2 regions of the Streptomyces sp. NPDC043427 genome follow, and region 1 is predicted to be linked to the other one. Evidence: riboswitches for the same ligand, from Rfam matches in the RefSeq annotation. Region 1 holds a riboswitch; the other holds the start of a gene.
What was found. Region 1 has a riboswitch for glycine ahead of gcvT (glycine cleavage system aminomethyltransferase GcvT). Riboswitches for the same ligand answer to the same signal wherever they lie in the genome.
Positions count from the first base shown of each region.

Region 2: linked by a shared signal. The riboswitch ahead of gcvP (aminomethyl-transferring glycine dehydrogenase) and the one ahead of gcvT (glycine cleavage system aminomethyltransferase GcvT) in region 1 are both predicted to bind glycine.

Region 1 covers NZ_JBWKCC010000012.1:57,889-62,343, forward strand. The annotation lists gene AC067M_RS20725 (enhanced serine sensitivity protein SseB C-terminal domain-containing protein) at 1-36, opposite strand, end outside; gene AC067M_RS20730 (enhanced serine sensitivity protein SseB) at 233-1,027, opposite strand; gene AC067M_RS20735 (AAA family ATPase) at 1,141-1,809, opposite strand; glycine riboswitch at 1,984-2,084, shown strand; glycine riboswitch at 2,085-2,191, shown strand; gene gcvT (glycine cleavage system aminomethyltransferase GcvT) at 2,231-3,349, shown strand; gene gcvH (glycine cleavage system protein GcvH) at 3,468-3,845, shown strand; gene glyA (serine hydroxymethyltransferase) at 3,861-4,455, shown strand, end outside.
Region 2 covers NZ_JBWKCC010000044.1:8,480-12,934, forward strand. The annotation lists gene AC067M_RS42475 (MerR family transcriptional regulator) at 1-452, shown strand, start outside; gene AC067M_RS42480 (DNA polymerase IV) at 523-1,968, shown strand; gene AC067M_RS42485 (PRC-barrel domain-containing protein) at 2,220-2,591, opposite strand; glycine riboswitch at 2,705-2,800, shown strand; gene gcvP (aminomethyl-transferring glycine dehydrogenase) at 2,980-4,455, shown strand, end outside.

The DNA of each region.
Region 1 (4,455 bases):
GACCTGTCCGGTCGCGGCGGTGCCGCTCGCGCTCACCTTTACCGCCCTTCGTGAATTGAGTGGGCCTCGTTTATGCAACCAGCTTAGGCGCTCTGCCGGGTTGAGCCATTGAGGGCGCGGAGGGCTTGTTCTCCGTGCTTGGTGCGGGTCCGCTGTGGTTGATCGCGCCCACGCGGCGGAGCCGCACATCGATACGGCCCCGCGCCCCTCGGGCGCTGTCCCGGGCGGTGTTTCAGTAGTCCCGGATGTAGAAGGGGCGGACCTTCTCGCGCATCCACTCCGCCACCGGGTCGGCCTGGGCCACGTCCAGCAGGACCAGGTTGACCGGCCAGGGGGTCGGGGTCTGGCCCAGGGCTCGGCCGAGGGCGTCGAGGGGGAGGGCTCGGAGGTCGCCTTCGAGGTGGGAGAGTTCCACGCCTATGAACATGACCGGGTCGGCCGTTTCGATGGTGGCGAGGCAGCGGCGGGCGGTGAGGACGACGCCGGTGGCGGCGAACTCGGTGGAGGCGGCGGCGAGGAAGTCGACCGGGTCGTCCTGCCAGTCGGGCTCGAAGAGGCGGACGCGGCCGCCGCTCGTGGGGCCGTCCAGTGGGGTGCGGCCGGAGCGGCACAGCTCGGCGACGGCCGGCGGCGGCAGCGGGACGCCGACCAGGCCGTCCGGGTTGACCATGATGCCGACCTGCGGGGGCAGGCCCCGGGCGAACTCGACGGCCGGTGCGATCGTGAACGACATGTGGGAGCCGACGACCTGGCGGAACTGCTCCTCGGAGCTGAAGACGGGCACGTAGGCCTGGCCCTCGATCTCCAGGGTGGGCAGGTCCAGGGGGCCGCTGTGCGGGCCGCCGCCGTTGGGCAGCGGCACCCAGACGAAGCTACGCCCGAGGACCTCGACGATCCGGCCGCCGGCGCCCGGCACGCCGAGGGAGGCGGAGAGCACCTCCTCCAGTTCGTTGCCGGGCCAGCCGCCGTGCGAGTGGGGGTGTGCCTGTGCCGGGAAGTCCGCGGGAAAATCCGCCGGGAAGTCCATCTCTCTCAACCGTCTGCCGGGAACCACTGCTGTGGCGGAAAGGCTATCGGGTACCGGCCGACACGTTCCCCGCCGTGCTCAGCCCGTGACCCGACTCGGTCCGCGGGCCCGGCTCAGCCGGTGAAGCCGATGCGGCGCAGGGAGTCCGCCGCGGCCCGGTCGACCAGCACCGCCGAGCCGCAGCCCTGGGGCAGCTCGCCGCGCTCCACGGAGCGCAGCAGGTGGCCGGCGGCCGTGCGGTGGCGCAGGAACGCGTACCGGGAGACGCCCCGGCCGCGTTCGCGCTGGCCGGCCAGGGCTGTGTCCGGGGTGACGTCGAGGAGGAGCAGGTGCAGGGTGCCACCCCGGCGGCGGGCCTCGCGGGCCAGCCAGCGGCGCACCCAGGCCTGCGTACCGCAGTCGTGCACGACGACGCCGGCTCCGGAGCGCAGGGCGCGGCGCAGTCCGGCGTAATGGGCGAGACGGACGAGGGGGCGGTAGACGGCGTAGGGCAGCAGGCGGGGCATGCGGGCGTCCCAGCGGTCGCGGGTGTCCTGGGAGTCGATGCCGGCGTCCTTCACCGTGCGCCGCATCAGGGTGGACTTGCCGCTGCCGGGCAGACCGGTGACCACGACCAGGTCGCGGGGGCCGAAGAGCAGTGCGTGGGGGCTGCGACCCGCGCGCTCGCGCAGATCGCGGACGACGGGCTGCGGGCCGCACGCCCCCCGGGCGGGGGCGGTCGGCTGTGCGGGCAGCGCGACGGCCGAGCCGGTCGCGTACGCGGTGGTCCTGTTCACCGTGATGGTCCTCCCCTGGGGTGGCTCACGAATAACCCTCCCCGCCGAGTGTAAAGAGAAGGTAATACGCGGTACCTCGCCATATCGTTCGCTTCCTGCCACAAGCCGGTTACAGATGCGGTCTGCCGCGCGGGGGTACGGGCGTGCAATGATGAGGCCGCCAACTGCATACCGGCCGTTTGAATCCGCGCGGGAGAGTTCCCAGCAGCAGTTGTCGCTGGGGCGCCGAAGGAGCAAGTCCCTCCCTTGAATCTCTCAGGCACCGTTACCGCGCGGGCGAGGCACATCTGAAAAGCGGGCCGCCCTCGCGGTGGTCCCACCCAAGGTGCAAGTCATGCCCCATGCGGTCATGGCGAACCTCTCAGGTTCCGATGACAGATGGGGAGGATCTTTCCTCGCCTGTCATGCCTTGGGAGACGACCGACCGATGAGCAGTACCGAACCCCGTCGTACCGCGCTGGATGCCGTGCATCGCGCGCTCGGCGCGACGATGACCGACTTCGCCGGCTGGGACATGCCCCTGCGCTACGGCTCCGAGCGCGACGAGCACCTCGCCGTGCGCACGAAGGCCGGGCTCTTCGACCTCTCGCACATGGGCGAGATCACCGTCACCGGCCCGCAGGCCGCCGACCTCCTCGACTACGCCCTGGTGGGCAACATCGGGAGCGTCAAGGTCGGCCGGGCCCGCTACACCATGATCTGCCGGCCCGACGGCGGCATCCTCGACGACCTGATCGTCTACCGGCTCGCCGAGACCGCGTACATGGTGGTCGCCAACGCCTCCAACGCCCAGGTGGTGCTGGACGCGCTCGTCGAGCGGTCCGGCTCCTTCGACGCCGAGGTGCGCGACGACCGGGACGCCTACGCGCTGATCGCCGTGCAGGGGCCGCAGTCCCCCGGGATTCTGAAGTCCCTCACCGACGCCGACCTCGACGGGCTGAAGTACTACGCGGGCCTGCCCGGCACGGTCGCCGGTGTCCCGGCCCTGATCGCGCGCACCGGCTACACCGGCGAGGACGGCTTCGAGCTGTTCGTGAAGCCGGAGCACGCCGTGGAGCTGTGGCAGGCGCTGACCAAGGCGGGCGAGGGCGCCGGTCTCGTGCCCTGCGGTCTGTCCTGCCGGGACACGCTGCGCCTGGAAGCGGGCATGCCGCTGTACGGGCACGAGCTGAGCACCTCCCTGACGCCCTTCGACGCGGGGCTCGGCCGGGTGGTGAAGTTCGAGAAGGAGGGCGACTTCGTGGGCCGCGAGGCGCTGTCCGCGGCGGCCTCCCGGGCTCAGGAGAACCCGCCGCGCGTCCTCGTCGGCCTGGTCGCCGAGGGCCGTCGCGTCCCGCGCGCCGGGTACACCGTCGTCGCGGGCGGCGAGGTGATCGGCGAGGTCACCTCCGGCGCCCCCTCCCCCACGCTGGGCAGGCCCATCGCCATGGCGTACGTCGACGCGGCGCACGCGGAACCGGGCGCGAAGGGCGTCGGCGTCGACATCCGGGGCACTCACGAGCCGTACGAGGTCGTGGCACTGCCCTTCTACAAGCGCCAGAAGTAGACACTGGTCGAGGTGCTGCGCCTCCAGGGCGTGACCCCGCGCACATTTCGCTGCTCACCAGCGGTTTCAGCAGTCACTCATTCACCAGCACTCCCCCGCGTACAGGAGAATTCAGGCCATGAGCAACCCCCAGCAGCTGCGCTACAGCAAGGAGCACGAGTGGCTGTCGGCCGCCGAGGACGGCGTCTCGACGGTCGGCATCACGGAGTTCGCGGCGAACGCGCTCGGTGACGTCGTCTACGCCCAGCTCCCGGACGTCGGCTCAACGGTCGCCGCGGGCGAGACCTGTGGCGAACTGGAGTCCACCAAGTCGGTCAGCGACCTGTACTCCCCCGTCTCCGGCGAGGTCACCGAGATCAACGAGGACGTGGTGAACGACCCGTCGCTGGTGAACTCGGCCCCCTTCGAGGGGGGCTGGCTGTTCAAGGTGCGGGTCACGGAGGAGCCCTCCGACCTGCTCACCGCCGACGAGTACGCCGCCCACTCCGCCGGCTGAGGAGCCGTAGTCGACATGTCTGTTCTGAACACGCCCCTGCACGAGCTCGACCCGGACGTGGCCGCCGCGGTCGACGCCGAGCTGAACCGCCAGCAGTCCACGCTCGAGATGATCGCCTCGGAGAACTTCGCTCCGCTCGCGGTCATGGAGGCGCAGGGCTCGGTCCTGACCAACAAGTACGCCGAGGGGTACCCGGGCCGCCGTTACTACGGCGGCTGTGAGCACGTCGACGTCGCCGAGCAGATCGCGATCGACCGGGTCAAGGAGCTGTTCGGCGCCGAGTACGCCAACGTGCAGCCGCACTCGGGCGCCTCAGCCAACCAGGCCGCCCTGTTCGCGCTGGCCCAGCCCGGCGACACGATCCTGGGCCTGGACCTGGCGCACGGCGGGCACCTGACCCACGGGATGCGGCTGAACTTCTCCGGCAAGCAGTTCAACGTGGTCGCCTACCACGTGGACGACGCCGGCCTGGTCGACATGGCCGAGGTCGAGCGGCTCGCCAAGGAGCACCGCCCGAAGGTGATCATCGCGGGCTGGTCGGCGTATCCGCGGCAGCTGGACTTCGCGGAGTTCCGCCGGATCGCCGACGAGGTCGAGGCGTACCTGTGGG
Region 2 (4,455 bases), on a different contig from region 1:
CCGGCATCACGTATCGGCAACTCGACTACTGGGCACGCACGGGGCTCGTCGAGCCGAGCGTACGGCCCGCCTACGGCTCCGGGACGCAGCGGCTGTACAGCTTCCGGGACGTCGTCGTCCTGAAGATCGTCAAGCGGTTCCTCGACACCGGGGTGTCGCTGCAGAACATCCGTACCGCCGTGCAGCACCTGCGCGAGCGCGGGTTCCGCGATCTGGAGCGGATGACGTTGATGAGTGACGGCGCCACGGTCTACGAGTGCACGTCACCCGACGAGGTGCACGCGCTCCTCCAGGGCGGACAGGGCATCTTCGGTATCGCCGTGGGTGTGGTGTGGCGGGACGTCGAGAGCGCGCTGTCGCAGCTGCACGGGGAGCGGATCGACACGGGGGAGACCCTCGTCGGGCACAATCCGGCGGACGAGCTGGCACGGCGGCGTAACCGGGCGGTCTGAGAGCGCAGGCAGGCGGCTGAGGGGCGGCGCCGGGAGGGCATTGTCAGTGGCGTAGGGCAGCATCGGAGATGTGAGAACCGCGCCCACGATCCTGCACCTCGACATGGATGCCTTCTACGCCTCGGCGGAGCAGGCGGCCAAGCCGAGTCTGCGCGGGAAGGCCGTGATCGTGGGTGGGCTCGGGCCGCGCGGGGTGGTGGCGACCGCCTCGTACGAGGCACGGCTTTTCGGGGTGCACTCGGCGATGCCCATGGCCCAGGCGCGCCGGCTCGCTCCGAACGCCGCGTATCTCGTGCCGCGGTTCCAGTTCTACCGGTCGATCAGCGAGCAGGTGATGGAGCTGCTGCGAGCGTTGTCGCCGCTCGTGGAGCCGCTGAGCCTGGACGAGGCGTTCGTGGATCTGGAGGCCGGGGGAGCGGCCTGGGACGAGGAGTCCGCGCGGCTGGTGGGGGCGAGGCTGCGCACCGACATACGTGACTTCACGGGGCTCACGGGGTCGGTGGGGCTGGCGGCCTCCAAGATGCTCGCAAAGATCGCGTCCGAGCAGGCCAAGCCGGATGGGCTGGTGCTGATCGAGCCGGGGAGCGAGCGGGCGTTGCTCGGGCCGCTGTCGGTGCGGACCCTGCCGGGGGTGGGGCCGGCGACGGGTGATCACTTGCGGCGGGCCGGGATCACCACGGTCGACGAGATCGCCGAGGCCGGGGAGGACGAGCTCGTGCGGCTGCTCGGGAAGGCGCACGGGCACGCTCTGTACGCGATGGCGCTGGCACACGACGAGCGGCCCGTGGTGGCGGAGCGGGAGGCGAAGTCGGTGTCTGTGGAGGACACGTATGACGTGGACATCCACGATCGGGTGCGGGTGGGGATGGAGGTGCGGCGGCTGGCGGATCGGTGTGTGCGGAGGTTGCGGGCGGCGGGGTTGTCGGGGCGGACGATCGTGCTGAAGGTGCGGCGGTACGACTTCTCGACGTTGACGCGGTCGGAGACGTTGCGGGGGCCCACGGATGATCCGGCGGTGGTGCGGGAGGCGGCGGGTCGGCTGCTGGACTCCGTGGACACGACCGGTGGGGTGCGGTTGTTGGGGGTGGGAGTCAGTGGGCTCGCGGACTACACGCAGGAGGATCTGTTCGCCCAGGCGGCGGGGGAGGGTGTCGAGGAGCCGGAGGAAGAGGCGCGCGGGGAGGTTGTGGTGGGGGAGTCTGAGCCCGCTGAGCGGCGGTGGCATCCGGGGCACGATGTACGGCATGCCGTGTACGGGCTCGGGTGGGTGCAGGGGAGCGGGGTGGGGCGGGTGACCGTGCGGTTCGAGACGCCTGGGTCCGAGCCGGGGCGGGTGCGGACGTTTCGGGTTGACGATCCCGAGTTGGAGGGGGTCGAGCCGGTGCCGTTGGTTACGCGGCGAAGATTTGGGGGGTCTGGGCCTGGTGGTGGGGTGGGCGGGGGTTCTGTGGACGTGGGTGAGGCAGGTGCGGGTTCGTCGGGCCGGCCGGGGGTGGGTCGCACGGCCGGGCGCTGACGGGGTGCCGCTGCGCCCACCCGTGCCGCCCCAGCGGCACGACTGCCCGCATCTACGCGCCTGGGCTGTGCGGCTGACCGCAGCTGCACCTGAGCTGTACGACTGCCCGCAGCTGTGGCGCCTGGGAGTGCGGCTGCCCGCAGCTACGGCACCTGAGCTATATGACTGCCCGCAGCTACGCCACCTGGGCTGTACGACTGCCCGCAGCGTGGACTGCGTCGACCGTTCGCCCGAGGGGCCGGTGCTGAGGGTCAGGGCTCGTCTGGGCCTGCGACCTTGCCGAAATTGTGGTCCGGGAGGGGGGGAGGTGGGGCCAGGTCGAGTCCGTAGTGGTGGTAGAGCTGGAGTTCTTGTTCGGGGGAGAGGTGGCGGCCCACGCCGAAGTCGGGGGCGTCCTTGATGAGGGCGCGGTCGAAGGGGACGTGCAGGGTGCCCTCGATGAGTTCGCTGGGCTCGAGGGGGACGAAGGCGTCCCGGGAGAAGAGGCCGGTCCGTATGGCCGCCCACTCGGGCACGCCGGTCGCGTCGTCGAGGTAGACCTCGTCGATCGTTCCGATCTTGGTGCCGTTGCGGTCGAACGCCTTGCGGCCGATCAGGTTGCGCGGATCGATGTCGGTCTGCACGGGCCCTCCACTTGCTCGCAACTCATCCGTAAGCACCACAAAAGAGCACATTTTGGAAGGTGGCCACTCGAAGGCCAGTGCGGAGACCTCGCTGGTAGGCTGACAACGGCTGCTGACCCCGTGCGGGAGAGTCCTCCAGACATCATCGGAGGCGCCGAAGGAGCAAATCCTCCCCGGAATCTCTCAGGCCCACGTACCGCACGGACGAGGTCACTCTGGAAAGCAGGGCGGATGTCGTCGACGGTTTCCGCTCTCACCGACGGTGAAAGCCGGAGGCCTTCGGGCGATCCGGTGAAGCTCTCAGGTTGAGATGACAGAGGGGGAGGCCGTCCGGGTACCCGTGCAGTGGTGCCCCTCGAAGGTCGTGTCAGACCAGGAGGCCTCCGCAATGACCGTCCACCGCATTCCGCTCTCCGAGCTCGAGAAGGGGATCCCCTTCGAACAGCGCCACATCGGCCCCGACCATGAGGCCCGGGCCAAGATGCTCGCGCAGGTCGGCTATGGCTCCCTGGACGAGCTCACCGCCGCCGCGGTCCCGGATGTGATCAAGAACGCCGACGCGCTGGACCTGCCGGGCGCACGCACCGAGGCCGAGGTGCTGGCCGAGCTGCGGTCCCTGGCGGATCGCAACCAGGTGCTCGACTCCATGATCGGGCTCGGCTACCACGGCACCTTCACTCCGCCCGTCATCCTGCGGAACGTGATGGAGAATCCTGCCTGGTACACCGCCTACACGCCCTACCAGCCCGAGATCTCGCAGGGGCGCCTCGAAGCCCTGCTGAACTTCCAGACCATGGTCGCCGACCTGACGGGGCTGCCGACCTCCGGCGCCTCACTGCTCGACGAGGGCACAGCCGCCGCCGAGGCCATGGCGCTCTCCCGGCGCATGGGCAAGAACAAGAAGGGCCTCTTCCTGGTCGACGCGGACGCACTGCCGCAGACGATCGCCGTGATCGAGACGCGCGCCGAGCCGACGGGTGTGGAGGTCGTGGTCGCCGACCTCAGCGAGGGGATTCCGGCCGAGATCGCCGGGCGGGAGATCAACGGCGTGCTGATCCAGTACCCGGGTGCCTCCGGCGCCGTACGCGACATCAAGCCGGTCATCGAGCAGGCGCACGCGCTGGGCGCGCTCGTCACCGTCGCCGCCGATCTGCTCGCGCTGACGCTGCTCAGGTCGCCCGGGGAGCTGGGAGCCGACATCGCGGTCGGGACGACCCAGCGGTTCGGTGTGCCGATGGGGTTCGGCGGGCCGCACGCCGGATACATGGCAGTGCACGAGAAGTTCGCGCGCAGCCTGCCCGGGCGGCTGGTGGGCGTCTCCGTGGACGCCGACGGGAACAAGGCCTACCGCCTCGCGCTGCAGACGCGTGAGCAGCACATCCGCCGGGAGAAGGCGACCAGCAACATCTGCACCGCGCAGGTGCTGCTCGCCGTCATGGCCGGGATGTACGCCGTGTACCACGGCCCCGAGGGGCTCAAGGCGATCGCGCGACGGACCCACCGGTACGCCACCGTCCTCGCCGCCGGCCTCTCGGCGGGCGGGGCGGAGGTCGTGCACGGCGCCTACTTCGACACCCTGACCGTGCGGGTGCCCTCGAAGGCCGCCGAGGTCGTCGCCGCTGCCCGGGAGCAGGGGGTGAACCTGCGCCTCGTCGACGCCGACCACGTATCGATCGCCTGTGACGAGACCACCGCGCGGGCCCAGGTCGGTGCTGTCTGGGCTGCCTTCGGGGTCGACGGCGACATCGAGGCCCTGGACGCGGCCACCGAGGACTCGCTGCCGCAGGCGCTGCTGCGCACCGACGAGTTCCTGACCCACCCGGTCTTCCACCAGTACCGCTCCGAGACCGCCATGCTGCGCTAC